Regions from separate parts of the Streptomyces capitiformicae genome, predicted to be linked through region 2. Evidence: predicted binding sites of a transcription regulator. Region 2 holds the regulator's gene; each other region holds the start of a gene.
The links. The regulator HrcA, encoded in region 2, represses chaperone genes, less so after heat shock. The targets are predictions, from matches to a motif close to TTNGCACTCNGNNNNNCNGAGTGCNAA.

Region 1 (9,985 bases), 260 kb from region 2:
CGGGCCGCTGGAGATCGCGTACGACTTCTCCGCGTACGACACGGAGGAGCTGCGCAAGAAGATCGAGTCCGGCCCGGCGAACATCTGGCGTTACGCCCCCCTGCTGCCCGTCCCGGCCGACGTGGCCGACAAGCCGAACATCAACCCCGGCTGGACCCAGCTCGTCAAGGCCGACAACCTCGCGCGTGAGCTCGGCGTCGACGCCGGCAAGCTGTTCGTCAAGGACGACTCCGGCAATCCGACGCACTCCTTCAAGGACCGCGTCGTCGCCCAGGCACTGGAGGCCGCCCGCGCCTTCGGCTTCACCACGCTCTCCTGCTCCTCCACCGGCAACCTCGCCGGTGCCGTCGGCGCCGCCGCCGCCCGCGCCGGCTTCCGCTCCTGCGTGTTCATCCCGCACGACTTGGAGCAGGGCAAGGTCGTCATGGCCGCGGTCTACGGCGGCGAGCTCGTCGGTATCCAGGGCAACTACGACGACGTGAACCGCTTCTGCTCCGAGCTGATCGGCGACCCGGCCGGCGAGGGCTGGGGCTTCGTCAACGTCAACCTGCGGCCGTACTACGCCGAGGGCTCCAAGACGCTGGCGTACGAGATCTGCGAGCAGCTCGGCTGGCGGCTGCCGGACCAGCTCGTCGTGCCCATCGCCTCCGGGTCGCAGCTCACGAAGATCGACAAGGGGCTCCAGGAGCTGATCAAGCTCGGGCTCGTCGAGGACAAGCCGTACAAGATCTTCGGTGCGCAGGCCGAGGGCTGCTCGCCGGTGTCCGTCGCGTTCAAGGCGGGCCACGACGTCGTACGGCCGCAGAAGCCGGACACGATCGCGAAGTCGCTCGCGATCGGCAACCCGGCGGATGGTCCTTACGTTCTCGATATCGCTCGGCGCACCGGTGGGGCGGTCGAGGACGTGACCGATGAGCAGATCGTGGACGCGATCAAGCTGCTCGCGCGGACGGAGGGGATCTTCGCGGAGACCGCGGGCGGGGTGACCGTCGGTGTGACCCGGAAGCTCATTGAGAGCGGGGTTCTTGATCCCTCTCTCACCACGGTCGTTCTCAACACGGGTGACGGGCTCAAGACGTTGGATGCGGTGGCCGGGACCGGGCTTACTGCGACGATTCGTCCCAACCTTGAGTCGTTCCGTGAGGCTGGTCTTGCGTAAGAGCTGCTAGTCGTTCGGCTGCGGGCAGGTGGGGGCTTGTCGCGCCCACGCGGCGGCAGCCGCGCATTCAATACCGCCCCGCGCCCCTTAGGTTCGCCGCACTCCCCGGAGGTCACAAGTCATGTCCGTCAATGTCCGCATCCCGACCATTCTTCGCACCTACACCGGTGGTCAGGCCGAGGTTCAGGCCGAAGGGGCCACCCTCGCCGAGGTCATCGCCGATCTGGAGAAGAACCACACCGGGATCGCTGCCCGGGTTCTGGACGACCAGGGCAAGTTGCGGCGGTTCGTGAATGTGTACGTGAATGACGATGATGTCCGGTTCGAGCAGGGGCTGGAGACGGCGACCCCGGATGGGGCCGGCGTCTCGATCATCCCGGCTGTCGCGGGTGGCTGACCTTCGTTCAGTACTCGCCGGTAGTAACCGTGGGTAACACTGGTTACTCGCTGTTCATCGAATTGCCCCCTCCGCGAGAGAAGCGGAGGGGGTAATTCTCTATGGTTGAGCGCGGTAGAGTTGGGGAACCCGGTTCGATCGCCGTAGTGATTTCATGCCGGGCGCATATCTGATCGCGCCGCACGCCCTATGTGAAGTAGCCAAAGTGTGCACGGCATTTGCGTGTTTCGTTCCTTTTATGGAGCCCGACTTGCCCTGAATTCGGGCGAATTGTTCGTACATTCCCGAACCCGCGTGTCCAGATTTCTCGTCCGATTGACCTGTTGCAGACGGCAGTTGGACAGATACATTCAGCCGCGGTCGACGCGTTCCGGCGCACACCCCCAACCGTTGGGGGGTGAGGTCTGACCCGGATCCGCGAAGTGCGGATCTGCGCAAGGGCCAGTAATAGGGGAGTTAGGCATGGCTCAGGGCACCGTCAAGTGGTTCAACGCGGAGAAGGGGTACGGCTTCATCGCGGTCGACGGTGGTGCGGATGTATTCGTCCACTACAGCGCGATCCAGATGGACGGTTACCGCACCCTGGAAGAGGGCCAGCGGGTCGAGTTCGAGATCTCGCAGGGTCAGAAGGGGCCGCAGGCGGACATGGTCCGACTGGCGGCCGCTGAAGTAACGCGCCGGGTTCAACGCAGCGACGTTCTTCGTTCTTCTTCGGAGGGCTCGCATCCCGTCAGGGGTGCGAGCCCTCTGGTGTGTGCGGACTCCGTGTCGGGGCGGGGGCGGGGGCGGGGGCGCGTGCGCGGTCGTGTGCGAGGTCGCGTCCGGGCGCGCGGGGGGCGCGTTCACCTGCGGATCACCGGCTGACTACCGAGAGCCGCTTGCACTCGCATGGGTCGAGTGCTAATCATTGGCGTTAGCACTCTGAAGGTGAGAGTGACAACGAGGACCGGGTCGGTGAGGCCCGCAGGCCGGGTGGGGCAAGGAACCACGAGGCAGGCAGGCCGTCCGTCGCGGGCGCCAGCACGGTCCGGAGCAATCCACCCCAGTCCGGGAGGACCACTTCACATGGCCAAGATCATCGCGTTCGACGAGGAGGCGCGGCGCGGCCTCGAGCGCGGCATGAACCAGCTCGCGGACGCCGTCAAGGTGACGCTCGGCCCCAAGGGCCGGAACGTCGTCCTCGAGAAGAAGTGGGGCGCCCCCACGATCACCAACGATGGTGTGTCCATCGCCAAGGAGATCGAGCTCGAGGACCCGTACGAGAAGATCGGCGCCGAGCTGGTCAAGGAAGTCGCCAAGAAGACGGACGACGTCGCCGGTGACGGTACGACCACGGCGACCGTTCTCGCCCAGGCCCTGGTCAAGGAGGGCCTGCGCAACGTAGCCGCCGGTGCCAACCCGATGGCCCTCAAGCGCGGTATCGAGAAGGCCGTCGAGGCCGTCTCCGGTGCGCTGCTCGACCAGGCCAAGGAGGTCGAGACCAAGGAGCAGATCGCCTCCACGGCCTCCATCTCCGCCGCCGACACCCAGATCGGCGAGCTCATCGCCGAGGCCATGGACAAGGTCGGCAAGGAAGGCGTCATCACCGTCGAGGAGTCGCAGACCTTCGGTCTGGAGCTTGAGCTCACCGAGGGCATGCGCTTCGACAAGGGCTACATCTCGGCGTACTTCGCGACCGACATGGAGCGCATGGAGGCGGTGCTCGAGGACCCCTACATCCTCATCGCCAACTCCAAGATCACGAACGTCAAGGACCTGCTCCCGCTCCTGGAGAAGGTCATGCAGTCGGGCAAGCCGCTGCTGATCATCGCCGAGGACGTCGAGGGCGAGGCCCTGTCGACCCTGGTCGTCAACAAGATCCGCGGCACCTTCAAGTCCGTCGCCGTCAAGGCCCCGGGCTTCGGTGACCGTCGCAAGGCGATGCTGAACGACATCGCCATCCTCACCGGCGGCGAGGTCATCTCCGAGGAGGTCGGTCTCAAGCTGGAGAACACCTCCCTGGACCTCCTGGGCCGCGCCCGCAAGGTCGTCATCACCAAGGACGAGACCACCGTCGTCGACGGTGCCGGCTCCTCCGAGCAGGTCGCGGGCCGCGTGAACCAGATCCGCGCCGAGATCGAGAACAGCGACTCGGACTACGACCGCGAGAAGCTCCAGGAGCGCCTGGCGAAGCTCGCGGGCGGCGTGGCCGTCATCAAGGCCGGTGCCGCGACCGAGGTCGAGCTCAAGGAGCGCAAGCACCGCATCGAGGACGCCGTTCGCAACGCGAAGGCGGCCGTCGAGGAGGGCATCGTCGCCGGTGGTGGCGTGGCCCTGCTCCAGGCCTCCCAGGTCTTCGAGAAGCTGGAGCTCGAGGGTGACGAGGCGACCGGCGCCCAGGCCGTGAAGCTCGCCCTTGAGGCCCCGCTGAAGCAGATCGCCGTCAACGCCGGCCTCGAGGGCGGCGTCGTGGTGGAGAAGGTCCGCAACCTCACCCCCGGCCACGGCCTGAACGCCGCGACCGGCGAGTACGTCGACCTGGTCAAGGAAGGCATCATCGACCCGGCGAAGGTCACGCGCTCCGCTCTGCAGAACGCCGCCTCCATCGCCGCGCTCTTCCTCACCACCGAGGCCGTCATCGCCGACAAGCCGGAGAAGGCCGCCGCGCCCGCCGGTGGCGGTATGCCGGGCGGTGACATGGACTTCTGATCGACCTCTGGTTGATCACCGTCCTTCAGTACCGAGGGCGGCACTCCCTGGAGACAGGGGGTGCCGCCCTCGGGCGTTTCGACGTGTCCGGGATCACAGTTCGTGGGGTGTGGCGGCGGAATCCCGTACCGGACGGAGTGGTTGACGCATGGGTAGGTCCATGCATGTGCACATATTGTCAGTCAGTCCCCTGCTCCGAGGAGTCCCCACGTGTCCACCGCCACCTCCGCCTCCCCTTTTCGCGCCGCCGAGATCCTGTCCCGGCCCGTCAGCATCAACGGGCTGACCGTGCCCAACCGCATCGCGATGGCGCCGATGACCCGGATGTTCTCGCCGGGTGGGGTGCCCGGTGCGGATGTGGCGTCGTACTACGGGCGGCGGGCGGCCGCGGGGGTGGGGCTGATCGTCACCGAGGGGACGTACGTCGGGCATGAGTCGGCCGGGCAGAGCGACAGCGTCCCGCGGTTCCACGGGGAGGAGCAGCTGGCCGGGTGGGCGAAGGTCGCCGAGGCCGTGCACGCTGCCGGGGGGACGATCGTGCCGCAGTTGTGGCACATCGGGATGGTGCGGAAGCAGGGGGAGCCGCCGTTCGCGGAGGCTCCGGCCGTCGGGCCGTCCGGGGTGCGTCTCGACGGCACCGAGGGCGAGGGCAAGGCCATGACCCGGAGTGATCTGGATGATGTGATCGGCGCTTTCGCCGAGTCCGCCGCGGCCGCCGAGCGCATCGGCTTCGACGGGATCGAGCTGCACGGCGCCCACGGCTACCTCATCGACCAGTTCCTGTGGGCCGGCACCAACCGCCGTACCGACGCCTACGGTGGTGACGCGGTCGCGCGTACGAAGTTCGCGGCGGAGATCGTCGCCGCAGTGCGCGAGGTGGTGTCGCCCGAGTTCCCGGTCATCTTCCGGTATTCGCAGTGGAAGTCGGACAACTACGACGCCCGGCTCGCCGAGACGCCGGAGGAGCTGGAGGCCATCCTCGGCCCGCTGGCCGCCGCCGGAGCCGACGCCTTCCACGCCTCCACGCGCCGCTACTGGCTCCCCGAGTTCGAGGGCTCCGACCTCAACCTCGCGGGCTGGACGAAGAAGCTCACCGGCAAGCAGACCATCACCGTCGGCTCGGTCGGCCTCGACGGTGAGTTCCTCAAGGCCTTCGCCGGCGAGGGGGCACAGGCCCGCGGGTTCGACGACCTCCTCGACCGGCTGGAGCGCGAGGAGTTCGACCTGGTCGCCGTCGGGCGTGCGCTGCTCCAGGACCCCGAGTGGGCGGCGAAGGTCCTCGACGGCCGCTTCGACGAGCTGAAGCCGTTCGAGCCGGCTTCCCTGCGGTCCCTGAGCTGAGCTCCAACTCCCCAATGTGGTCCGGGAGATGCGCATGTCGCATCTCCCGGAACCCACTATTGGTTGACTCAGGCAAGCTCATTGGGTTGAGTGGGGCGGCAGTCCTGCTTCCCAGTGAGGAGTCGACGATGACGGCAGCCGGTGATCTTGTCGTGCGTACCGCGGGCGGTGCGGTGCGTGGGCGTGGCGAGGACGGGCTCGCGGTGTTCCGGGGTATTCCGTTCGCCGAACCGCCCGTGGGGGAGGCCCGGTTCGGGGCGCCTCGGCCCGTGCGGGAGTGGGAGGGGATACGGGAGGCGTACGCCTTCGGGCCGCCGCCCCCACAGGAGTCCGGCTTCCAGGGTCGTACCGGCACACTCGACGCGCCCACGGGCGACGACTGGCTGACCGTCAATGTGTGGACGCCCGACGTGGATCCGGCCGCCCGTCGGCCGGTGATGGTGTGGATCTACGGCGGCGCCTACAAGCTGGGGCACTCCGGCAGTCCCGGCTACGACGCCCGGCACATAGCGCGCGCCGGTGATCTGGTCGTCGTCACCGTCAACTACCGGGTGGGGATCGAAGGGTTCGCCCGTATCGAGGGCGCGCCCGCGAACCGGGGGCTGCTCGATCAGGTCGCCGCGCTGGAGTGGGTACGGGACAACATCGCGGCGTTCGGCGGGGATCCCGGGCAGGTCACGGTCTTCGGGGAGTCGGCGGGGGCGGGGTGCGTCGCCTCGCTGCTGGCCATGCCGAGCGCGCGGGGCCTGTTCCGGCGGGCGATCGCGCAGAGCGTGCCCGGGACCTACTTCTCCGACGAACTCGCCTGGGACATCGCGGGCGAGATCGCCAAGGAGGCCGGTCTGCCCCCGACGGCCGCCGCCCTGGCCGACGTCGACCCGCGTCAACTCACCTCCGCGGGCGAGGCGTTGTCCGCCAAGATGCGGGCGTACGAGGACAGATGGGGCCAGGCGGCACCCACCGTCACGCCCTTCGCGCCGGTCGTCGACGGCGAGGTGCTGCCGCGCACCCCCTGGCAGGCACTCGCGGCGGGCGCGGCCCGCGACGTGGAGCTGATCGTCGGACACAACCGCGACGAGTTCCGGCTGTTCGTCGCCCTCGGCGGTCAGCTCGGCAAGCTCGGCGAGGAGCGTGACGCGTGGGCGCTGCGGATGTTCGCGCCGGGCCCGGACGGCGAGGAGGCCTACCGCGCGGCCTTCCCGGACGCCACGCCGGGCGCGCTGTTCGAACGCGTCCAGACGGACTGGCTGTTCAGCATGCCGTCCCTCCACCTGGCCGAGGCGCAGATCGCGGGCGGCGGACGGGCGCACATGTACGAGCTGACCTGGCCGGCGCCGGGTTACGGCGGCGGGCTCGGCGCCTGTCACGGCCTGGACATCCCGCTGCTGTTCGGCACGTACGACGCGGACCTCGGCAACCTGGTGTTCATGGGCAGCGGGGTACCGGCGGAGGCGAAGGCGCTGACGGACCGCTTCCAGACGGCGTGGACGGCGTTCGCGCGGACCGGGGAACCGGGCTGGGCGGCGTACGACGGGGAGCGGCGACTGACGCAGGTGCTGGACGCGGAGCCCGGGGTTCGGGCGTATCCGGAAGAGGCGTCGCGGAGGATCTGGGAGGGGTACGAGTTCGAGCCGATGCCGTTGCGCTCGGCTTCCCTCGCCTGACCTGCGCCTGACCTTCCGCTCGTGAACCGTTCAGGGAGAGCGATGCCGGGCCACGACTTTCGTGGGCCCGGCATCGCTGTGGGTCAGTCGGCGTAGTCCTTGAGCTCTTCGGTGTCCAGGGTGAAGCCGAGGGGGGTGCCCCTATGGGTTTCGTCAAGCTGGTGGGGCGGGCTGGGGTTCGTAGAAGGTGCCGTCGCGGAGCATCGCGAAGAGGCCGGGAACCGTCCCTGAGGCCGGGAACCCCCCTTCAGTCCCGGTGCCACCCCGAGGCCCGGAGCCACCCCCGAGGCCCGGAGCCGTCCCTGAGGCCGGGAACCCCCCTTCAGTCCCGGTGCCACCCCGAGGCCCGGAGCCACCCCCGAGGCCGGGAGCCACCCCCGAGGCCGGGAACCGTCCCTGAGGCCGGGAACCCCCCTTCAGTCCCGGTGCCACCCCGAGGCCCGGAGCCACCCCCGAGGCCGGGAACCGTCCCTGAGGCCGGGAACCCCCCTTCAGTCCCGGTGCCACCCCGAGGCCCGGAGCCACCCCCGAGGCCCGGAGTCGTCCCTGAGGCCGGGAGCCGTCCCCCGGTCCCGGGGCCGCCGCTCGTCGTATGCGGCCCGTGCCGCCGGGCCCGCTGCTGTCCCGGTGCCGCACTTCGGTCCAGGTTCCCCTGTGCTGCCGACCGCGCTCGGCCCGCTGGTCGGCCCCGGCCGACGCCGGCGCCCATCGCGATCCGGCCGTGGCGACTGCCCAGTTGGCAGGCGCCCCGTATCCCGACGGACCAACGTCTGCGTTCCTGGCCAACGCGCGCGTGCGGCCTCCGTCTTGGTCCCGGTCACCCTGCACGGCCCGGCCCCGAGCCGGCCCCCGCCGCCCGTCCCAGTCACCCCGAAGCCGACCCGATCCGGCGCCGCCGCCCTTGGCCCTCTCCGGCTCCGCCTCTGGTCCCCTACAGGTCCGTCCTTGGTCCTGCCCGGCTCCGTCCTTGGTCCTAAATGAGGTGCGTTCGATCTTCACCGGAGGGACGGTGGAGAGGTTACGGCCGCACGGGTCGCCGTCGGCGCGCTTCGCTTCGACGCCGAGGCTGTCATGACTGTCGTGGTTCTCGTGCGGTGACCGATGAGTTCCGGCGGCCTGGACGGTCTCCCTTTGCATAGCCCCGGACACGGGCCCCGTACGCGGAAGGACCTCAGACATGAGCGAACAGACGTCCGGCCTCGCGATCGAGACCGCGGGTCTGGTGAAGACGTTCGGCGAGACCCGGGCCGTCGACGGCGTCGACCTGGCCGTGCCGACCGGCACGGTCTACGGCGTCCTCGGCCCGAACGGCGCCGGCAAGACGACCACGGTGAAGATGCTCGCCACCCTGCTGCGCCCCGACGGCGGCGAGGCGCACGTCTTCGGTCACGACGTCGTCCGGGAGGCCGACGAGGTTCGCGGCCGGGTGAGCCTGACCGGGCAGTACGCCTCCGTGGACGAGGACCTGACCGGCACCGAGAACCTGGTGCTGCTGGCCCGGCTCCTCGGACACGACAAGCGGGCCGCACGACACCGCGCCGAGCAGCTGCTGGAGGCCTTCGGCCTGAGCGAGGCGGCCGGCAAACAGGTCAAGCACTACTCGGGCGGCATGCGGCGCCGTATCGACATCGCCGCGTCCATCCTCAGCACCCCGGACCTGCTGTTCCTGGACGAGCCGACGACCGGCCTCGACCCGCGCAGCCGCAACCAGGTGTGGGACATCGTGCGCGCGGTGGTCGCCCAGGGCACGACGGTGCTGCTGACCACGCAGTACCTGGACGAGGCCGACCAGCTGGCGTCCCGGATCGCCGTCATCGACCACGGGAAGGTCATCGCGGAGGGCACGAAGGGTGAACTGAAGGCATCCGTGGGCGCTGGTTCCGTTCATCTGCGGCTGCGCGACGCCGCCCAGCGGCCGCAGGCCGAGGAGGTGCTGCGGATAGCCCTCGACGCCGAGGTGCAGCGGGATCCGGACCCGGTGGCCCTGACGGCGCGGGTCGGCGCGGGCTCCGCCAACGGGCAAGGTGCCGCCGAGGCCGCAGCACGCGCGCTCGCCGAGCTGGCCCGAACCGGCATCACCGTCGACAACTTCTCGCTGGGGCAGCCCAGCCTGGACGAGGTGTTCCTCGCCCTCACCGGACACGACACGAAGGCCCACGACCCCAAGGTCGTCAACACGAAGGACGAGGCGGCGGCATGAGCACCGCGACCACCACCGAAAGCAAGGAACTCGCCCCGGTCAGCGCCGAGTCGCTCGCCGCGCTGCTGATCTCCAAGGAGCGGCCACCACGACCCAGCGCCCTGTCCGCGTCACTGACCTTCGGCTGGCGGGCCATACTCAAGATCAAACATGTGCCGGAGCAGCTCTTCGACGTCACCGCGTTCCCGATCATGATGGTGCTGATGTACACGTACCTCTTCGGTGGTGCCCTGGCCGGCTCCCCCAAGGAGTACATCCAGTTCCTGCTGCCGGGGATCCTGGTGATGTCGGTCGTGATGATCACGATGTACACCGGCGTCTCGGTCAACACGGACATCGAGAAGGGTGTCTTCGACCGGTTCCGCTCGCTGCCGATCTGGCGGCCGTCGACGATGGTCGGCTATCTGCTGGGCGACGCCCTGCGCTACGCCATCGCGTCCGTGGTGATGCTCACCGTCGGCATGATCCTCGGCTACCGCCCGGACGGCGGGTTCGTGGGCGTGGTCCTCGGCGTCGCGCTGCTCATCGTCTTCTCG
Region 2 (9,985 bases):
CTCGTCGCCGCGCTCTCCGAGGCCTGGGGAATCACGTACCGCACGGGCGCGAAGACCGTGTGGGCCCGGCTGTCGGTCGACGGGGCGATGGCTGTGGACGAAGGGATCGGGGGGATCGGGGGGATCGAGGAGATCGCGGGGTGTGACGGGCTTGAGGTGATCGACAGAATCGAAGAGGTCGAGGCGTACGGCGGTGGAGAGCGGGATGCGGGCCTCGGGGCGTACGCCGGAGCCGATCGCGGGGAGCGGGACCGGGAGTGGCTGAACCGGGGTGCCCTCTCCTTCCTCGCCGAGGCCTCCGACCTGCTCGCCGGGCAGTTGGACGAGGACCTGGTCGCCGCGCTCGCCGGGCAGCTCCTGGTGCCGCGCCTCGCCGACTGGTGCGCGGTGTGGCTGGAGGACGAGGGCCTGGGCTGGCGCGGCGGCACCGACGGTTCCTTCGGCCCGGCGCCCCGGCTCGCCCGGGTCTGGCACGGCAGCGAGAACCGCATCGAGGAACTCCGCCGCGCCCTGGAGAAGGACCCGCCCAGGCTGCCCGACTCGGTGCGATCGCGGGCGGTGCCGGTGCCGTGGCCGAGGCTGCCGGAGGAGACGGACGAGACGGACGAGACGGACGAGACCGGCGGGACCGCCAGGACCGCCGGTCCCGCCGAGACTGCCGAGGGTGATGAAGGCCGGCCGGTGGAGAACCGCGTGGGCGGGGCTGCCCTCGCCTACCGGCTGATCGCCGGTGGCCGCCCGCTCGGCACCCTCGTCATCGGCCGGGCCGGGCTGCTCCGCTTCCCGGACGAGGTGACCGGCCTCGTCGAGGACCTCAGCCGGCGGATCGCGCTGGCGATCGGGGCGGCCCGGCAGTACGCCCGGCAGGCCACCATCAGCCGGGTCCTGCAACGCGGGCTGCTGCCCGGGGCGGTCGCCGAGATCCCCGGTGTGTCGAGTGCCCTCGTGTACGAGCCGTGCGACATGGCCGGACCCAGCGGCGACTTCTACGACCTGTTCCCGGCGGGCCACGGCCGCTGGTGCTTCGCGATCGGCGACGTCCAGGGCAAGGGCCCCGAGGCCGCCGTCGTCATCGGACTCGCCCGGCCCTGGCTGCGGCTGCTCGCCCGCGAGGGCTACGGTGTCGCCGACGTCCTCGACCGCCTCAACCAGCTCCTCCTCGACGACGCCACCGAGGCCGCCGACGCCGCAGCCCGCGCCCTGGTCACGGCGGGCGACCCGGCCCTCGTCGACCCGGAGGGCCCCCAGACGCGCTTCCTCTCCCTCCTCTACGGCGAACTCGTCCCCGTAGACGGCGGCGTCCGCTGCACCCTCGCCTCCGCCGGACATCCGCTGCCGCTGCTCCTGGGCCCCGACGGCGACGTACGGGCCGTGGCCGAGCCGCAGGCCCTGCTCGGGGTGATCGAGGACGAGACGTACGTCTCGGAGACGTTCGAGCTGCACCCCGGCGACACACTGCTCTGCGTCACGGACGGTGTGACCGAGCGGCGCAGCGGCCCCCACATGTTCGACGACGGGGACGGCCTCGCCACCGCCCTGGTCGGCTGCGCCGGGCTCAGCGCCCAGCTGATCGCCGAACGGATCCGGCGGCTCGTGCACGAGTTCGGGCAGCGGCCACCGGAGGACGACCTGGCGCTGCTGGTGCTCCAGGCGGAGTAGCGCTCGTAGTGCTGGACAATGGAAGGCATGCCTTCCGCCCTCCCCGACGGTGAACCGGTCCCCGACGACGGCACGCTCCCCGCGTCCGCGCTAGCCGGGGCCGCCGAGCGTCCCCTCGGGTTCTATCTGCACGTCCCGTACTGCGCGACCCGCTGCGGCTACTGCGACTTCAACACGTACACGGCGACCGAGCTGCGCGGCACGGGCGGGGTGCTGGCGTCCCGCGACAACTACGCGGACACCCTGATCGACGAGATCCGTCTGGCCCGCAAGGTCCTGGGCGACGACCCGCGTCCCGTCCGCACGGTGTTCGTCGGCGGCGGTACACCCACGCTGCTGGCCGCCGACGATCTCGTACGGATGCTGGGGGCGATCCGCGACGAGTTCGGACTGGCGCCGGACGCGGAGGTGACGACGGAGGCGAACCCGGAGTCGGTGAACCCGGCATACCTCGCGACGCTGCGGCAGGGCGGCTTCAACCGGATCTCCTTCGGCATGCAGAGCGCGAAACAGCACGTGCTGAAGGTGCTCGACCGCACGCACACGCCGGGCCGTCCGGAGGCGTGCGTGGCGGAGGCGCGGGCGGCCGGTTTCGGACACGTCAACCTCGACCTGATCTACGGCACGCCGGGGGAGTCGGACGACGACTGGCGGGCGTCCCTGGAAGCGGCGATCGGCGCCGGACCGGACCACGTCAGCGCGTATGCCCTGATCGTCGAGGAGGGCACGCAGCTGGCCCGCCGGATCCGCCGGGGCGAGGTTCCGATGACGGACGACGACGTCCACGCGGACCGCTACCTGATCGCGGAGTCCGTCCTGTCGGAGGCCGGCTTCGACTGGTACGAGGTCTCGAACTGGGCGACCTCGGCGGCGGGGCGTTGCCTGCACAACGAGCTGTACTGGCGCGGCGCCGACTGGTGGGGCGCGGGGCCGGGGGCTCACAGCCATGTGGGGGGCGTGCGCTGGTGGAACGTCAAGCATCCGGGGGCGTACGCGGCGGCGCTGGCGGCGGGGAGGTCGCCGGGGGCGGGGCGTGAGCTGCTGTCCGAGGAGGACCGGCGGGTGGAGCGGATCCTGCTGGAGCTGCGGTTGCGGGAGGGGGCGCCGCTGGAGCTGCTGCGGGCGGAGGGGCTCGCGGCGTCGCGGCGTGCGTTGGGGGAGGGGCTGCTCCAGGGAGGTCCGTATGAGGAGGGGCGTGCGGTGCTGACGCTTCGGGGGCGGTTGCTGGCCGATGCGGTGGTCAGGGATCTCGTGGACTGATCACTCGGGCGGGTGAATCAGTGCGGAACGCCGGTTCGGTCCCTAACCTGGTTCGTAGTCTGCCGCTGACAGTACGCGGCGAATGTGGAGGCCACGGAGATGACCGCTGTGGACGAACGTGGAGTCGCAGAGTTCTTCGAGGGTTTTGAGCCGCCCGACGGACTCAAGGTGGAGCTTCTGCGGGGGGAAATCGTGATGATGGCGAGCCCTGATCTGGTGCATAACCTGATCGTGCTGCTCACGGAGCGGCAGATCCCGCTGGACCGCTGGTATCCCCTCCAGACCCAGGATGTTGACCTCGTTGATGAGGCAAGCGAGCCGGTTCCGGACCTCGTAGTCGTGGCACGCGACGCCCTGCCCGGTTCGGGGCGCTTGCTGCCGTGCCAATTGATCACGATGGTCGTGGAGGTCGTTTCCAAGACCAGCGTCCACCGGGACTACGGTGTCAAGCGTTCGATCTATGCCGCAGGCAACGTGCCTGCCTATCTCATCGTCGATCCGATCATGGCGCAGTGCGTCTTGCTGACGAAGCCGGAGGGGAAGGGCGAGGACGCCGACTATCGGACGCAGCACATCGCAAAGTTCGGCGAACCGCTGCCGCTGGATGTGCTGGGCGTTGAGCTGGACACCAGCGAGTTCGGAACGTTCCCCGGAGTCAAGCCCCACCGCTATCCGTGACGAAGTCGATCAACTCCTCCACCCGCCCCAACAACTCCGGCTCCAGGTCCCTGTAGGACCGCACCCGCCCCAGAACCCGCCGCTGCCACACCTCACCGGTGTTCTCCGGCCACCCCAGCGCTCGGCACACCCCCGTCTTCCAGTCCTGCCCGCGCGGCACCCGCGGCCACCCGGCGATCCCGACGGACGACGGCTTCACCGCCTCCCAGACGTCGATGTACGGGTGGCCGACGACCAGGGCGTGTTCGCTGGTCACCTCCTGGGCGATCCGCCACTCCTTCGTGCCCGGCACGAGGTGGTCCACCAGGACCCCCAGCCGCGCATCCGGACCCGGTGCGAAATCGGCCACGATCGACGGCAGGTCGTCCACGCCCTCCAGGTACTCCACGACCACGCCCTCGATGCGCAGGTCGTCGCCCCAGACCTTCTCGACGAGCTCGGCGTCGTGGCGGCCCTCGACGTAGATACGGCCGGCGCGGGCCACACGGGCGCGGGCGCCCGGGACGGCGACCGAACCGGATGCCGTACGACTCGGCCGTGCCGGCGCCGCTGAGGGGCGGACCAGCGTCACCACCCGGCCCTCCAGCAGGAAGCCCCGGGGCTCCAGCGGGAACACCCGGTGCTTGCCGAAGCGGTCCTCCAGCGTCACCGTGCCCGCCTCGCAGCGGATCACCGCGCCGCAGAAACCGGTGCCGGGTTCCTCCACCACCAGGCCGGGCTCGGCCGGGACCTCGGGGGCCGGCTTGGGCTTCTTCCAGGGAGGGGTCAGGTCGGGTGAGTACTGGCGCATTCGGATGACGATAGGAGAAAGGGCCCGGCCGAGGCTGTACGACTCGTCACGACACGCCGAAACGGCGTGCCAGTGTGCCGCGTTGGGCCCGTACGAACGCCGCGTCGACCACCGCTCCGTGCCCGGGGACGTACAGCGCGCCCTCGCCACCGAGGTCGAGGAGGCGGTCGAGGGCGGCCGGCCAGTGGGACGGTACGGCGTCGGGGCCGGCCTGGGGCTCGCCGGACTCCTCCACCAGGTCGCCGCAGAAGACGACCTCGGGCGAGCCGGGTACCAGGACCGCCAGGTCGTGCGCCGTGTGCCCCGGCCCCACGTTCGCCAGCAGTACCTGGAGTCCGCCGCCCAGGTCGAGGGTCCACTCGCCGGAGACGTGGTGGCGGGGCGGGACCAGGATGTCCGCGGCCTCGGCGGCCTCACCGGGATCCAGGCCGTTGCGTACGGCGTCGGCGCGGAGCTCCTCGCGGTCGTGGGTCAGGACCCCGTCCAGGCCGACAGCGCCGAAGACCTCCACGCCGGCGAAGGCGGCGGCGCCGAAGACATGGTCGAAGTGGGGATGGGTGAGCGCGAGATGTGTCACACGGGCGCCGCCGAGCAGCCGCCGCGCCTCGGTACGCAACCGCGCGCCCTCCCGCAGGCTCGACCCCGCGTCGATCAGAAGGGCCGAGCCCTCCCCGGCCACCAGTCCGACCGTGCAGTCCCAGCCAGGGAGGCGGCACCGTCCGGCCCGGGGCGCCAATCCCTCCCACCCGGACTCTTCCCAAGTCATCGTCATGAGTCGACGCTAGCCGTAGCTCAAAGGAACCTCGCCCGCCTCTATCCGCCGGTAGAGAACGGTGCGACATCGCCGGACAGGTCGGTACACGTCGCCACGTCATGGCTGGACCGGCCTTGCCGGGGCCGTACCCCACCGCCGTACACTGGGCGGGGAGTGTTGGCACTCGCCCGAGGTGAGTGCCAAGGGGGAGTCGCCGGAGCAGACGAGACGGAGCTGGAGGTGTGCGCGATGCTCAGTGAACGCAGGCTTCAGGTGCTGCGCGCCATCGTCCAGGACTACGTCGGCACCGAGGAGCCGGTGGGTTCCAAGGCACTCACCGAGCGGCACAACCTGGGCGTCTCCCCGGCGACGGTCCGCAACGACATGGCGGCGCTGGAGGACGAGGGCTTCATCGCCCAGCCCCACACCAGCGCGGGCCGCATCCCCACGGACAAGGGGTACCGGCTCTTCGTCGACAAGCTGGCCGGCGTCAAGCCGATGACCCCGCCCGAGCGGCGCGCCATCCAGAACTTCCTGGACGGCGCCGTCGACCTCGACGACGTGGTGGCGCGCACCGTGCGGCTGCTCGCGCAGCTGACGCGGCAGGTCGCCGTCGTGCAGTACCCGTCGCTCACCCGGTCGACGGTGCGGCACGTGGAGCTGCTGTCGCTCGCCCCCGCCCGGTTGATGCTCGTGCTGATCACGGACACCGGAAGGGTCGAGCAGCGCATGATCGACTGCCCGGCGCCGTTCGGAGAAACGTCACTCGCGGATCTGCGCGCCCGGCTCAACAGCAAGGTCGCGGGCCGCCGTTTCACCGACGTACCGCGCCTGGTCGAGGACCTGCCGGAGGCCTTCGACCTAGAGGACCGGGGCACGGTCTCGACGGTGCTCTCCACCCTCCTGGAGACCCTCGTCGAGGAGAACGAGGAGCGGCTGATGATCGGCGGCACCGCCAATCTCACCCGCTTCGGACATGACTTCCCCCTCACCATCCGGCCCGTTCTGGAAGCCTTGGAGGAACAGGTCGTCCTCCTCAAGTTGCTTGGTGAGGCAGGGGATTCGGGCATGACCGTCCGTATCGGCCACGAGAACGCGTATGAGGGACTCAACTCCACGTCCGTCGTCTCCGTCGGCTACGGTTCGGGCGGCGAGGCAGTAGCGAAACTGGGCGTGGTCGGACCTACGCGCATGGACTATCCGGGAACGATGGGAGCGGTACGAGCGGTGGCACGGTACGTCGGACAGATCCTGGCGGAGTCTTAAGTGGCCACGGACTATTACGCCGTACTCGGCGTGCGCCGCGACGCGTCCCAGGACGAGATCAAGAAGGCGTTCCGGAGGCTCGCTCGCGAGCTGCACCCGGACGTCAATCCCGATCCGAAGACGCAGGAGCGGTTCAAGGAGATCAACGCCGCGTACGAGGTGCTCTCGGACCCGCAGAAGAAGCAGGTCTACGACCTCGGCGGCGACCCGCTGTCCCAGGCGGGCGGCGGTGGCGCGGGCGGCTTCGGCGCCGGCGGTTTCGGGAACTTCTCGGACATCATGGACGCCTTCTTCGGTACGGCGTCCCAGCGAGGCCCGCGGTCGCGCACCCGGCGCGGCCAGGACGCGATGATCCGGCTGGAGATCGACCTCGACGAGGCGGCCTTCGGCACGACCAAGGACATCCAGGTCGACACGGCCATCGTCTGCACCACGTGCAGCGGCGAGGGCGCGGCTCCGGGCACCACCGCCCAGACCTGTGACATGTGCCGTGGGCGTGGTGAGGTCTCGCAGGTCACGCGGTCCTTCCTCGGTCAGGTCATGACCTCGCGGCCCTGTCCCCAGTGCCAGGGCTTCGGCACGATCGTTCCCAACCCCTGCCCCGAGTGCGCGGGCGACGGGCGGGTGCGGTCGCGGCGGACACTGACCGTGAAGATCCCGGCCGGTGTCGACAACGGCACGCGGATCCAGCTGGCCGGTGAGGGCGAGGTCGGGCCCGGTGGCGGTCCCGCCGGTGACCTGTACGTCGAGATCCACGAGCTTCCGCATGCCGTGTTCCAGCGGCGCGGTGACGATCTGCACTGCACGGTGACGATTCCCATGACCGCGGCGGCGCTCGGTACGAAGGTGCCGCTGGAGACGCTGGACGGGCTGGAGGAGGTCGACATCCGGCCAGGCACCCAGTCCGGGCAGTCGATCCCGCTGCACGGGCGGGGTGTCACGCATCTGCGGGGCGGCGGGCGTGGCGATCTGATCGTGCACGTCGAGGTCCAGACACCGACGAAGCTCGACCCCGAGCAGGAGCAGCTGCTGCGACAGCTGGCCGTGCTGCGGGGGGAGGAGCGGCCTACGGGGCAGTTCCAGCCGGGGCAGCAGGGCTTGTTCTCTCGGCTGAAGGACGCCTTTAACGGACGTTAGCCGTTCGTTGCCGGGTGCGGGTGGATTGTGGCTGGTCGCGCAGTTCCCCGCGCCCCTGAAAGACACGGCCCTGCTTTTCAGGGGCGCGGGGCTGTGACATATGCGGCTCCGCCGCGTGGGCGCGACCAGCCCCCACCGGCCCGCAGACAAACGGCTCACCCCCGGGGGGATTCGGCGTTGTTCGGAGGACGTGGCAACATGCCGTCATGTCCTCCGCGCTGACCGATCTTTTTCCGCTTCCGATCGTGCAGGCCCCGATGGCGGGCGGTGTATCCGTCCCGCGACTGGCCGCTGCCGTTTCCGAAGCGGGTGGGCTGGGGTTTCTCGCCGCCGGATACAAGACGGCGGACGGCATGTATCAGGAGATCAAGCAGCTCAGGGGGCTGACGGGGCGCCCCTTCGGGGTGAACCTGTTCATGCCGCAGCCGGAGCACGGCGACCCCGCGGCGGTCGAGGTGTACGCCGAGCAGCTGGCCGGTGAGGCCGCCTGGTACAAGGCCGACCTGGGGGATCCCGACAGCGGGCGGGACGACGGCTACGAGGCGAAGATCGCGGTGCTGCTCGACGACCCGGTGCCCGTCGTGTCGTTCCACTTCGGCTGCCCCACGCCCGAGGTGATCGACTCCCTCGCCCGCAAGGGCACGCTGACCCTGGTCACCGCGACCTCGGCGGAGGAGGCGCAGGCCGTGGAGCGGTCGGGCGCCCATGCGGTGATCGTGCAGGGCATGGAGGCCGGCGGCCACCAGGGCACCCACCGGGACGACCCGGAGAGGGACTGCGCCGGCATCGGGCTGCTCTCCCTGCTCGCCCAGGTCCGCGAGGCCGTGGCCCTGCCCGTCGTCGCGGCCGGCGGCATCATGCGCGGCAGTCAGATCGCGGCCCTCCTCACCGCCGGCGCGAGCGCCGCCCAGCTCGGCACGGCCTTCCTCGCCACCCCCGAGTCCGGCGCCCACGCCGTGCACAAGCAGGCGCTGACCAACCCCCTCTTCGTCCGTACGGAGCTGACCCGCGCCTTCTCGGGGCGGCCGGCCCGTGGCCTGGTCAACCGTTTCATGCGCGAGCACGGCCCCTACGCGCCCGTCGCCTACCCCGAGGTACACCACCTCACCTCGCCGCTGCGCAAAGCCGCCGCCGCGGCCGGGGACACGCAGGGCATGGCCCTGTGGGCCGGGCAGGGGCACCGGATGGCGCGGGAACTGCCGGCCGGGGAGCTGGTGGAGGTGCTGGCCGCCGAGATCGCCGCCGCCGCGGGCGGGAGCGGGGCCGGGGGCGTGTCCCGGGGTGATGTGCGATGACCGCGCCCGTCTTCGTCGTCGACTCGCTCGTGCTGCCGGACGGGTGCGGTGGGGAGTTCGTCCTCGATGGGCCGGAAGGGCGGCATGCCGTCTCCGTGAAGCGGCTGCGCGCCGGCGAGGACGTGGTCCTCACGGACGGGCGCGGGCGGTGGGCGGAGGGGGTCGTCAAGGCCGCCGAGGGCAAGGACCGGCTCGTGGTGATGGATCTGGAGACCGTCCACGAGGAGCCGCCGGCGCAGCCCCGTATCACCGTCGTCCAGGCGTTGCCCAAGGGGGACCGGGGGGAGCTGGCCGTCGAGACCATGACCGAGGTCGGGATCGACGCGATCGTGCCGTGGGCCGCGGGGCGCTGCATCACGCAGTGGAAGGGCGAGCGGGGGGTCAAGGCGCTCACCAAGTGGCGGGCCACGGCTCGGGAGGCGGGGAAGCAGTCGCGGCGGGTGCGGTTTCCCGAGGTCGGGGAGCTGGCGAGTAGCAAGCAGGTCGCCGGGCTTCTTGCGGGGGCGGATTTCGCGGCCGTGCTGCATGAGAGCGGGGAGGGGACTCTGGCCACCGCCGCGTTGCCCTCGGCCGGGGAGATCGTGCTCGTTGTGGGGCCCGAAGGGGGTGTGTCTCCGGAGGAGCTGGCGCTGTTCGCGGAGGCTGGGGCCGCGGCGTATCGGCTGGGGCCGAGTGTGTTGCGTACGTCGACCGCCGGGACGGCGGCGGGGGCGTTGCTGCTGGGCCGTACCGGTCGCTGGTCCTGAGAGGGGTTCGCCCCCGCTGCCCCTGCTTTTCAGGGGCGCGGGGCTGTGACATATGCGGCTCCGCCGCGTGGGCGCGAACAACCCCCGCTCACCCGCACCCGCCAACGCACCCGATCTCGCCTTGGCTGTAGGCCGTCTTTCGCGGCGACCCACGGAGTGGCACGCTGCCGTGTATGCGGGCGTTGAGGCTTATCAGGGCGTACCGGACGGGTGGGCGTCGGGCTCTGCTGGGTGTGGGGCTCGGGGTCGGGGCCGTCGTGGGGCTGGTGGGCTGCGAGATGGGGGACGGGCTCAGCACCGGAGCTGTCGCCTATACGACGGATCACATGGGGACCAAGGAGCTTGAGCGGCAGGGCCTCGACGTCCAGTGGCTCAACTGCACGGCCTCGTACGACAACAG
Region 3 (9,985 bases), 420 kb from region 2:
TCACAACCTATGCCCCATTCAGCCGTTTTTGTTCCTATTCGCCGCCATCTGGGGATAGATTCGCAATGAGTCATATTTTCATCTCCTTTGATAGTCGATGTACGGTCATGGGTATCGATGACCTGTTATCTGCCCAGAACAGCCACAAGGGGACACGTAATGGCAGATTTCTCCCGCCTTCCCGGACCGAACGCCGATCTATGGGACTGGCAGCTCCTCGCGGCGTGCCGCGGGGTCGACAGTTCGCTCTTCTTCCACCCCGAGGGAGAGCGCGGTGCGGCACGGAGTGCCCGTGAGAACTCGGCCAAAGAGGTCTGCATGCGATGCCCGGTCCGCGCACAGTGCGCCGCCCACGCCCTGGCGGTGCGCGAGCCGTACGGCGTGTGGGGCGGCCTGACCGAGGACGAACGCGAGGAGCTCATGGGCCGAGCGCGACACCGGCTGGTGACCGCTTCCGCACCGCGAGGCGACACCGGTCCGAACACCTGAAGTAACGTTTTTGCACGGTGGGCACGCGCGCGTGCCCTGATCCGGGCCCGCGGCGTCGGGCCTACCTGGCGGCAGCCTTCGCCAGTTGGTCCAACGTCGCCGCCACCGCGGGCACCCGGGCCAGGTCCGGCAGGCTGAGCGCCACGATCTCGCGGCGCAGCACCGGCTCGACCGCGATCATCCGGACCCCCTTGGGACGTACGGACTCGATGGCCAGCTCCGGCAGGACGGCGACCCCGAGGCCCGCGCCCACCAGGCCGACCACCGCCGGGTAGTCGTCGGTCGCGAAGTCGATGCGGGGCGTGAAGCCCGCGCTCTCACAGACCCGTACCAGCTGCCCCCGGCAGCGCGGGCAGCCGGCGATCCAGGATTCCCCGGCGAGTTCTCCGATACCGATGGATCCCGTACGGGCCAGTCGGTGCCCCTGGGGTACGAGTCCGACGAGCCGGTCGGTGAGCAGCGGACGTACGACCAGGTCGTCCCACTCCCCCGCCTCGGCGCCCGCCGCGCCCTCATGGCGGAAGGCGAGCGCGATGTCGCAGTCGCCCTCGCGGAGCATCTCGACCGAGCGCGGCGGCTCGGCCTCCTCCAGGGAGACCCGGGTGCCGGGATGGGCGGCGCGGAGGGCGGCCAGAGCGGTGGGGACGAGGGTGGAGCTGCCGCTGGGGAACGAGACCAGGCGCACGCGACCGGCACGCAGCCCGGCGATGGCGGCGACCTCCTCCTCGGCCGCGGTGAGCCCGGCGAGGATCCCGGCCGCGTGCCGCACCAGCGCCTCGCCCGCCTGCGTCAGCCGCATCTCACGGCCGCCGCGGACCAGCAGCGGCGTACCGACGGAGGATTCGAGCGCCTTCATCTGCTGGCTGACGGCGGGCTGGGTGCAGCCGAGTTCGCGTCCCGCCGCCGAGAAGGAACCGGTGGTGGCGACGGCACGCAGGACACGGAGATGACGGGCCTCGATCACGATCCGAGCATAAGCGTGGCTTGGACTTGGCGTCGAATAATGCGTCGACACTTTGCCCGCAGCTCTCTTAGCGTGGCTGCCATGAAGCTTCTGTCACTGAACGTGGGACGTCCCAAGGCCGTCGACATCGTGGAAGAGTCGAAGAGCGTGACGGGCATCGACAAGCGACCGGTGGCCGGGCCGGTACGGGTGACGGCGCCAGGGCCCAAGGCGGTCGGCGCCAGTGGGGTGGCCGGGGACGCGGTGTGCAACACGGAGCACCACGGAGGTAACGATCAGGCGGTCTATGCCTTCGCGCGCGAGGACCTGGACGGATGGGAGCGAGAACTGGGCCGCACCCTGCGCAGCGGTACCTTCGGCGAGAACCTCACGACCGAGGGGCTCGACGTCTCCGGTGCGCTGATCGGCGAGCGCTGGCGGATCGGCGCCGAGGTGATCCTGGAGGTCACCACCGGCCGTGTCCCCTGCCTCAACTTCCAGCAGCACATGGGTGAGCGGGGCTGGGTCAAACGCTTTACGCGGAAGGGTGCACCCGGGGCGTATCTGCGGGTGATCCAGCCGGGCGAGATCCGTGCGGGCGACCCGATCGAGATCGTCCACCGCCCGGACCACGACATCACCGTCGCCCTCACCTTCCGGGCCACGATGTCCGAACACGCGCTGCTGCCACGGCTGTTGGCCGCAGGGGAGGCGTTGCACCCGGAGGTGCTGGAGAGCGCGCGGAAGTATGCGGCGAAGCAGGCCGTGGCCGAGGAGGGCTGAACTCACCGGAGGCGCACGGCACCTGATGCCCTTGCAGCACTCTCACGCCCGGCCGGCCCAGGAACCGCACGGCTCCTAGGGGAAATCCCCGGGGGCGGGTGAGGGTCGAATCAGGGCCGGGCCGGGGGCTGTCCCGGATGTTCGCAGGGCGGCGGGCCGGAACGCTGGAGGCATGTCGCGGATCAAGCGTGTCCTCATCGTGCTCAGCTCGGTCGTCACCGTCGTGGTGCTGATCGTCGGCGGCCTGTTCACATGGCTGTGGGCCGGCGCCGACGTCAGCACGGTCGGCAAGGTCGCGTTCGACAAGGAGCTGGCGATACCTCCGCTCGCGCGGTCGTCCGTCGGCAAGGACGGCACACGCGTCTTCGACCTGCGCATGCAGGCGGGCGAGACGGAGTTCGAGGAGGGCCGGAAGACACCGACCTGGGGCTTCAACGGCTCCTATCTCGGACCCACGCTGCGTGCCGAGCGCGGCGAGAAGGTCCGCGTGCGGGTACGGAACAGTCTGGGCGAGGCGTCCACCGTCCACTGGCACGGCATGCATCTGCCCGCGCGCATGGACGGCGGCCCCCATCAGATGGTCGCCCCCGGCGCCACCTGGAGTCCGCGGTGGACGGTGAACCAGCCGGCGGCGACCCTCTGGTACCACCCCCACCCGCACGGCGCGACCGAACAGCACGTGGCACGGGGCCTGGCCGGGCTGTTCCTCGTCGACGACAAGGAGTCCGCGAAGCTCGCCCTGCCGAAGGAGTACGGCGTGGACGATCTGCCCGTCATCGTGCAGGACGTGCGGTTCGACGGCGCCGAGTTCGACCACGACCACGATTTCATGGGCGACCTGGGCTTCCTGGGCGACCGCACCCTGGTCAACGGCACCCTGAATCCCTATCGGGAAGTCCACGACGAGCTCATACGCCTGCGGCTGCTCAACGCCTCCACGGCACGCACCTACGACTTCGGCTTCCCGGACGGCCGCGCCTTCGCCCTGGTCGCGACGGACGGGGGTCTGCTGGAGCGGCCGGCGTCCATGGACCGGGTGCAGCTGTCGCCGGGCGAGCGGGCCGAGATCGTCGTACGGATGCGGGCGGGCGAACGCGTGACGCTGCGCAGCTTCCCGCAGGACAACTACGGGGACGCCTGGCAGCGCCGGTTCGGCGGGGGCGACGACTCCTTCGACGTACTGGAGCTGCGGGCGGCCGACCGGCTGCGCCCATCGGCCGAGCTTCCCTCCGCTCTGGGCGAGTTGGAAATACCCGACGGCGAGGGCGCCGCGGTACGGGGCAGGCACTTCGACCTGAAGCTGTCCGGGATCAACGGGCGGGACATGGAGATGAGCCGCGTCGACGAGACGGTCACGCGGGGTACGACGGAGGTGTGGACGGTCCGCAACAGCAACGGGATGCCGCACAACTTCCATGTGCACGACGTGCAGTTCAGGGTTCTGGAGGTCAATGGGAAGACACCGCCGCCAGCGCTGCGCGGCCCCAAGGACACGGTGTTCCTGCCGCACGGGACGACCATGAAGCTCGCCCTCCGCTTCGACGGCCCGGCGGACCCGGACACGCCGTACATGTACCACTGCCATCTGCTGTACCACGAGGACCAGGGGATGATGGGACAGTTCGTGGTGGTGGAGAAGGGGCAGCGGGCCGGCATACCGGCGGGGCACGCGGCGCACGCCCATGACGGTCGGTGAGCCGGTGCGGGAGTGCCGTACAGGATCCGGAGCGCGGGCCGGTGCAGCAAGCGGATCTCCATGGTCCGGGCCCCTACGCTTACGCCATGACAACGGCTCTGATTACGGGATCGACGGCGGGTATCGGTGCCGCCTTCGCGCGGCGGCTGGCGGCGGACGGACACGACCTCGTCCTGGTGGCGCGTGACACCAAGCGGCTGCGTGAGCAGGCCACGGAGTTGCACGACCGGCACGGCATCGAGGCCGAGGTGCTCACCGCGGACCTGGCGACGGACGACGGCATCGAAGCGGTGGCCGCGCGGCTGGGCGACCGGAAGAACCCGGTCGACCTGCTGGTCAACAACGCGGGCTTCGGCAACAAGGGCCACTTCCTCGACGTTTCGATGGCTGACGAGCTGAAGATGCTCAAGGTGCACTGCGAGGCGGTGCTCCGTCTGACCTCGGCGGCGACCGAGGCCATGCGGGAGCGGGGCCGGGGCGGGGTCGTCAACGTGGCGTCGGTCGCCGCCTTCGTGCCGCGCGGCACCTACGGGGCGTCGAAGGCGTGGGTCGTGCAGTTCACGCAGGGCGCGGCCCGGGATCTGAACGGCAGCGGGGTGCGGCTGATGGCCCTGTGCCCGGGGTTCGTGCGTACGGAGTTCCATCAGCGGGCCGGAATGGGGACGGACAACATCCCTGGGTGGATGTGGCTCGACGCGGACAAGCTGGTGACGGCCGCCCTGGCGGACATGTCCCGCGGGAAGACCGTCTCCATCCCCGACCCGCGTTACAAGGCCCTGATGGGTGTGGTGAAGGTGGTGCCGCGAGGGCTGCTCGGCGGGATCAGCTCGAAGACGGGACGCAAGTACGGGCCGCAGTAGGCGGGGTGGTGTTTGGCTCGGGGCGTCGACGATCAGCGGGACGGTGGCGCACATGGCGTGCCGATGCCAAAGTGAGGGGGTCGGCCCTCGGGGGGACAATGGTGCTGTTCAACCGGATCCAGGGGGGCCGGAGGCAGCGTTATGACATTTGTGCAGCTCATCGACTGTAGGACCAGTCGGTTCGATGAGATGAACCGGCTGATGGACTCGTGGGTCGAGCAGACCAAGGGCAAGCGGACGGCGACGCACAACATCATCGGGAAGGACCGGTCCGACGCGGCGCACTTCATCGAGATCGTGGAGTTCCCGTCGTACGAGGAGGCGATGCGGAACTCGAACCTGCCGGAGACCGATCGCATCTTCCAGGAGATGGTGGCGCTCTGCGACGAGATGCCCACCTTCACGGACCTGGATGTCGTACGGGACGAGCAGTTGTACGCGGCGACCGCGCGCAGGTTCTTCGAGGCGCTGGCCACGAAGGGTGAACTACCGCCGCTCAACGACGTGCTCGTCGAGGACTACCACGACCACGATCCCTCCAACCCGCAGGACACGATAGGCATGGACGCCATGAGGCGCGAGGTCGGGATGTGGCGGGGCGCGTTCGACTTCTCGTTCACGGTCGAGGACCAGATCGCGCAGGGTGACCGGGTGTGCACCCGGTGGTCCTGGAACGCGACGCACAAGGGCGATTTCCTCGGGATCCCGGCCACCGGGAAGAAGGTCTCCATGACCGGGGCGACCATTCACCGGTGCACGGCAGACGGGAAGATCGCCGAGGGCTGGTGGCAGTACGACAGGCTCGGGCTGATGAGCCAGCTGGGCGCCTTGGAGGATCTGGAGCGGTAGACCCGCGGTAGACCCGATCAGGCCGACGCGGGAAGGCCCGGCACCCCGAGGGGTGCCGGGCCTTCGCTACGGCTTACCGGCGTACGGGTACGCGTACGTCAGTGGGCGTGGCCGTGACCGTGGCCGTGGCCCGCCTCGGCCGGCTCCTCTTCCTTCTTCTCGACGACCAGGGTCTCGGTCGTGAGGAGGAGGGAGGCGATGGAGGCGGCGTTCTCCAGGGCGGAGCGGGTGACCTTGACCGGGTCGATGACGCCCTGCTTCACCAGGTCGCCGTACTCGCCGGTGGCGGCGTTGAATCCCTGGCCCTTGTCCAGCTCGGCGACCTTGGAGGTGATGACGTAACCCTCCAGGCCCGCGTTCTCCGCGATCCAGCGCAGCGGCTCGACGGCGGCCTTGCGGACGACGGCGACACCGGTGGCCTCGTCGCCGGTCTTGTCGAGGTTGCCCTCGAGGACCTTGACGGCGTGGACGAGCGCGGAGCCACCACCGGAGACGATGCCCTCCTCGACCGCGGCGCGGGTCGCGGAGATGGCGTCCTCCAGACGGTGCTTCTTCTCCTTCAGCTCCACCTCGGTGGCGGCGCCGACCTTGATCACGCACACGCCGCCGGCCAGCTTCGCGAGGCGCTCCTGGAGCTTCTCACGGTCCCAGTCGGAGTCGGTGTTCTCGATCTCGGACTTGATCTGGGCGACGCGGCCCTGGACGTCCTCGGAGTTGCCGGCGCCGTCGACGATCGTGGTGTCGTCCTTGGTGACGGTGATGCGGCGGGCGGAGCCGAGCACGTCGATGCCGACCTGGTCGAGCTTGAGGCCGACCTCCTCGGAGATGACCGTGGCGCCGGTGAGGGTCGCCATGTCCTGCAGCATCGCCTTGCGGCGGTCGCCGAAGCCGGGGGCCTTGACCGCGACGGCGTTGAACGTGCCGCGGATCTTGTTGACCACGAGGGTCGACAGGGCCTCGCCCTCGACGTCCTCGGCGATGATCAGCAGCGGCTTCGAGGCGTTGGACTGGATGACCTTCTCCAGCAGCGGCAGCAGGTCGGCGATGGCGCCGATCTTGCCCTGGTGGATGAGGATGTAGGGCTCGTCGAGGACGGCCTCCATGCGCTCCTGGTCCGTGACGAAGTACGGCGACAGGTAGCCCTTGTCGAAGGCCATGCCCTCGGTGAAGTCCAGCTCCAGACCGAAGGTGTTGGACTCCTCGACGGTGATGACACCGTCCTTGCCGACCTTGTCCATCGCCTCGGCGATGAGCTCGCCGACCTGCTGGTCCTGGGCGGACAGCGCGGCGACGGCGGCGATGTCGGACTTCTCCTCGATCGGACGGGCCGACGCGAGCAGGTCCTCGGAGACGGCCGCGACGGCGGCGTCGATGCCCTTCTTCAGGGCGGCCGGGGAGGCACCGGCGGCGACGTTCTTCAGGCCCTCGCGCACCAGCGCCTGGGCGAGCACGGTGGCGGTGGTGGTGCCGTCACCCGCGATGTCGTTGGTCTTGGTCGCCACCTCCTTCACCAGCTGGGCGCCGAGGTTCTCGTACGGGTCCTCGACCTCGACCTCGCGGGCGATGGTCACACCGTCGTTGGTGATGGTGGGGGCGCCGAACTTCTTGTCGATGACGACGTTGCGGCCCTTGGGGCCGATCGTCACCTTGACCGTGTCGGCAAGCTTGTTGACGCCGCGCTCGAGGGCGCGACGGGCGTCCTCGTCGAACTTCAGGATCTTCGCCATGGGAGCGTAGCCCTCTCGGAAAATGGTGGTGAACGAACTGCGCCCCGGGCGCCCGGCTGATTAATGGTCGCGGGGGCCAGGGGCGCAGCTCACAAGCAATGTGCTTCGGGTGAAGTGCTTACTTCTCGATGATCGCGAGAACGTCGCGAGCCGAGAGGACGAGGTACTCCTCGCCGTTGTACTTCACCTCGGTGCCGCCGTACTTGCTGTACAGCACGATGTCGCCGGTCTTGACGTCGAGCGGCAGGCGCTCGCCGTTCTCGAACCGACCCGGGCCCACGGCCAGGACGACGCCCTCCTGGGGCTTCTCCTTGGCGGTGTCCGGGATGACCAGGCCAGAGGCCGTGGTCTGCTCGGCGTCCAGCGGCTGGACCACAATGCGGTCCTCGAGCGGCTTGATGGCAACCTTGGAGCTGGCGGTCGTCACGATCCGACCTCCCCCTTCGGAGATCTCACGGGGTTAACTGTCTGAGGTGGCGACCAGGTCGATCCGTCGTCGCGGGTGCCGGACCTGCCCGTCGCGTAGTTGGCACTCTCCAGGGGGGAGTGCCAGACCTGAGACTATGACCGTGGTTAGCACTCGGTCAAGCGGACTGCTAATCGCGGGCGGGGCGGCGGATGTTCCCATGCGGATTTCGCATGGGGTCACCAGGAGTCACCAGGGGTCAGAGGTAGTCCTCCAGGCGCCCCACCGTCAGGCCCTGCTCCTGGATCCGGCGCAGCAGCCGGGTCGTCATCTGCGTGAGCGTGGCGCCCTTCAACTGGTCGGGACCCCGGGTGAGGGTCCCCCCGCTCGGGCGAAGCCGAGGGTGGGGGAGGGCCAGGACGATGTCGCCGGGGCGGAGGCGGTCGCCGGTGGTGCGGGGGTCGCCGGTGGTGCGGGGGTCGCCGGTGGTGCGGGGGAGGTCGGTGATCCGCATGGACGCGCGCCACAGGACGACCGCCGAGATGCCGCAGTCGGCGGCGGCGCGGAGCGTGGTGGTGTCGTAGGCGCCGTAGGGCGGGCGGAAGAGGGTCGGGCGGATACCGAAGCGCTGTCTGAGTTTGTTCTGCTGTCCGCAGATCTCGGCCCGTTGCCCGGCGTACGGCAGGCCACGCAGAGCGGTGTGGTCGAGAGTGTGGTTCTGTACGGTCGCGCCGACCGCGCGGAGCCGGGCGAAGTGGCCGTACCCCGGACCCACCACGCTGTCCGTGAGGAACAAGCTCACCGGAAGCCGCAGTTCACGCACCATGTCCACGAATCGCGGGTCCTTCTCGGCCCCGTCGTCGTACGTCAGGAAGACGACTCTGTCCCGGGTGGGGATGTGATCGACGACCGGCGGCAGCCCGGGCCCCGCCGCACGTGGGGCGGGTGGCCGGTCGGGGTTGCTAGGCGCGGGGGCGAGGGGGGCGGACAGGCCCCAGCGGCGGTACGGCGGTGGGGAGGGGTTGGGGGCGTGGTGGGGGTCGGGGACGGCCGGGTCGGAGCGGGGGCCCGGACCTGCGGCGGGATCGGCGGGGGCGGCGGGCCGCTCGCCGCAGCCGGCGGCAAGGAGCGCGGCCGCCAGCAGGGTCGCAGCGCCCGCCGGCAGGAGGTGCGGCCCACGCGCCCGGCGTGGACCCCGCCGCCGCCTCACAGGTAGTCCTCCAGCCGGGCCACCGCGTACCCCTTGGCGGTCACCAGGTCGAGGAAGCGGCGGATCATGTCGGGCATGGTGCCCTTCCAGTCGCCGCGGCCCCGGAAGTGGCTGAGGACGATGTCGCCCGGGCGGAGGGCGCGGTCCGACTCGCGGTATTCCCAGCGGTCGGCGAAGACCTCCTCGTTCCAGAGGGGGACGGCCCTGATGCCGCAGACCTTGGCGGCGCGCAGGGTGTCCTGGTCGTAGCTGCCGTACGGCGGCCGGAAGAGCGTGGGCCGGGTGCCGTACCGCTTCTCGATGACGTCCTGCATGCCGCAGATCTCGCGCTTCTGGGCGGCGTAGGGGAGGGCGCGCATGAGGCGGTGGTTGAGGGTGTGGTTGTTGAGGACGACGCCACGGTCGCGCATGCGCTCGAAGTAGCCGTAGTCTTCCTTGATCAGGTAGTCGCTGAGGAACGCGCTGTACGGGATCTTCAGCTCGCTCATCATCCGCAGGAACGCGGGGTCCTTCTCGGCGCCGTCGTCGATGGTGAGGAAGACGACCTTGTCACGGGTGGGGATGGTGGTGAAGACCGGCGGCAGTCCGTCCTGCACATGCCGGTCGACCTCGAATCCCTTACGGGTCTCGAGGACCGGCTTCCTCTCCGGCGGCACGGGCGGGGTCAGCGGCAGCTCGGCCAGCCCCCAGCGCTTCGCGGCGGCGACCCGGGCCGCATGCGACCGGCGGAGCTTCGCGGCGTAGGCATCGAGGGCGCGGGCTGCGGGTGCGACAAGGGGCCGGCGACCACCGGGCTGACCGTGGAAAGGCCGCGTGCGTTCGGCCCCGGAGCCTTCTTTGGAGGCCTCTGCGGAGTCCTCCCGGGAACCGCCGTTGGAGCCGCCCTCGGCACACCCGGACACCATGACGGCGACCGCGACGGCGGGTACGGCGAGGGCGGCGATTCCGCCCCGGACTCCCCCCCCCCCTCCCCCCCCCCCCCCCCCCCCCCCCCCCCCCCCCCCCCCCCCCCCCCCCCCCCC

Region 1: groL (chaperonin GroEL) is a predicted target of HrcA. The motif match lies at 2,434-2,460, and genes of this name have one in related genera.
Region 3: groES (co-chaperone GroES) is a predicted target of HrcA. The motif match lies at 7,921-7,947, and genes of this name have one in related genera.

Annotation. Positions count from the first base shown of each region.
Region 1 is NZ_CP022161.1:2,413,549-2,423,533, reverse strand. Features, by position in the region: gene thrC (threonine synthase) at 1-1,159, shown strand, start outside; gene CES90_RS10645 (MoaD/ThiS family protein) at 1,281-1,556, shown strand; partial or broken gene CES90_RS10640 (cold-shock protein) at 2,019-2,219, shown strand; gene groL (chaperonin GroEL) at 2,622-4,244, shown strand; gene CES90_RS10630 (NADH:flavin oxidoreductase) at 4,455-5,585, shown strand; gene CES90_RS10625 (carboxylesterase/lipase family protein) at 5,714-7,249, shown strand; gene CES90_RS10620 (ATP-binding cassette domain-containing protein) at 8,427-9,449, shown strand; gene CES90_RS10615 (ABC transporter permease) at 9,446-9,985, shown strand, end outside.
Region 2 is NZ_CP022161.1:2,149,703-2,159,687, forward strand. Features, by position in the region: gene CES90_RS09445 (ATP-binding SpoIIE family protein phosphatase) at 1-1,659, shown strand, start outside; gene hemW (radical SAM family heme chaperone HemW) at 1,687-2,919, shown strand; gene CES90_RS09455 (Uma2 family endonuclease) at 3,019-3,597, shown strand; gene CES90_RS09460 (DUF3097 domain-containing protein) at 3,575-4,387, opposite strand; gene CES90_RS09465 (MBL fold metallo-hydrolase) at 4,434-5,159, opposite strand; gene hrcA (heat-inducible transcriptional repressor HrcA) at 5,391-6,407, shown strand; gene dnaJ (molecular chaperone DnaJ) at 6,408-7,544, shown strand; gene CES90_RS09480 (nitronate monooxygenase) at 7,751-8,839, shown strand; gene CES90_RS09485 (16S rRNA (uracil(1498)-N(3))-methyltransferase) at 8,836-9,585, shown strand; gene CES90_RS09490 (hypothetical protein) at 9,759-9,985, shown strand, end outside.
Region 3 is NZ_CP022161.1:1,725,741-1,735,725, forward strand. Features, by position in the region: gene CES90_RS07670 (WhiB family transcriptional regulator) at 160-489, shown strand; gene CES90_RS07675 (LysR family transcriptional regulator) at 551-1,453, opposite strand; gene CES90_RS07680 (MOSC domain-containing protein) at 1,535-2,215, shown strand; gene CES90_RS07685 (multicopper oxidase family protein) at 2,388-3,911, shown strand; gene CES90_RS07690 (SDR family NAD(P)-dependent oxidoreductase) at 3,998-4,771, shown strand; gene CES90_RS07695 (ester cyclase) at 4,913-5,620, shown strand; gene groL (chaperonin GroEL) at 5,719-7,347, opposite strand; gene groES (co-chaperone GroES) at 7,466-7,774, opposite strand; gene CES90_RS07710 (polysaccharide deacetylase family protein) at 8,013-8,963, opposite strand; gene CES90_RS07715 (polysaccharide deacetylase family protein) at 8,960-9,868, opposite strand.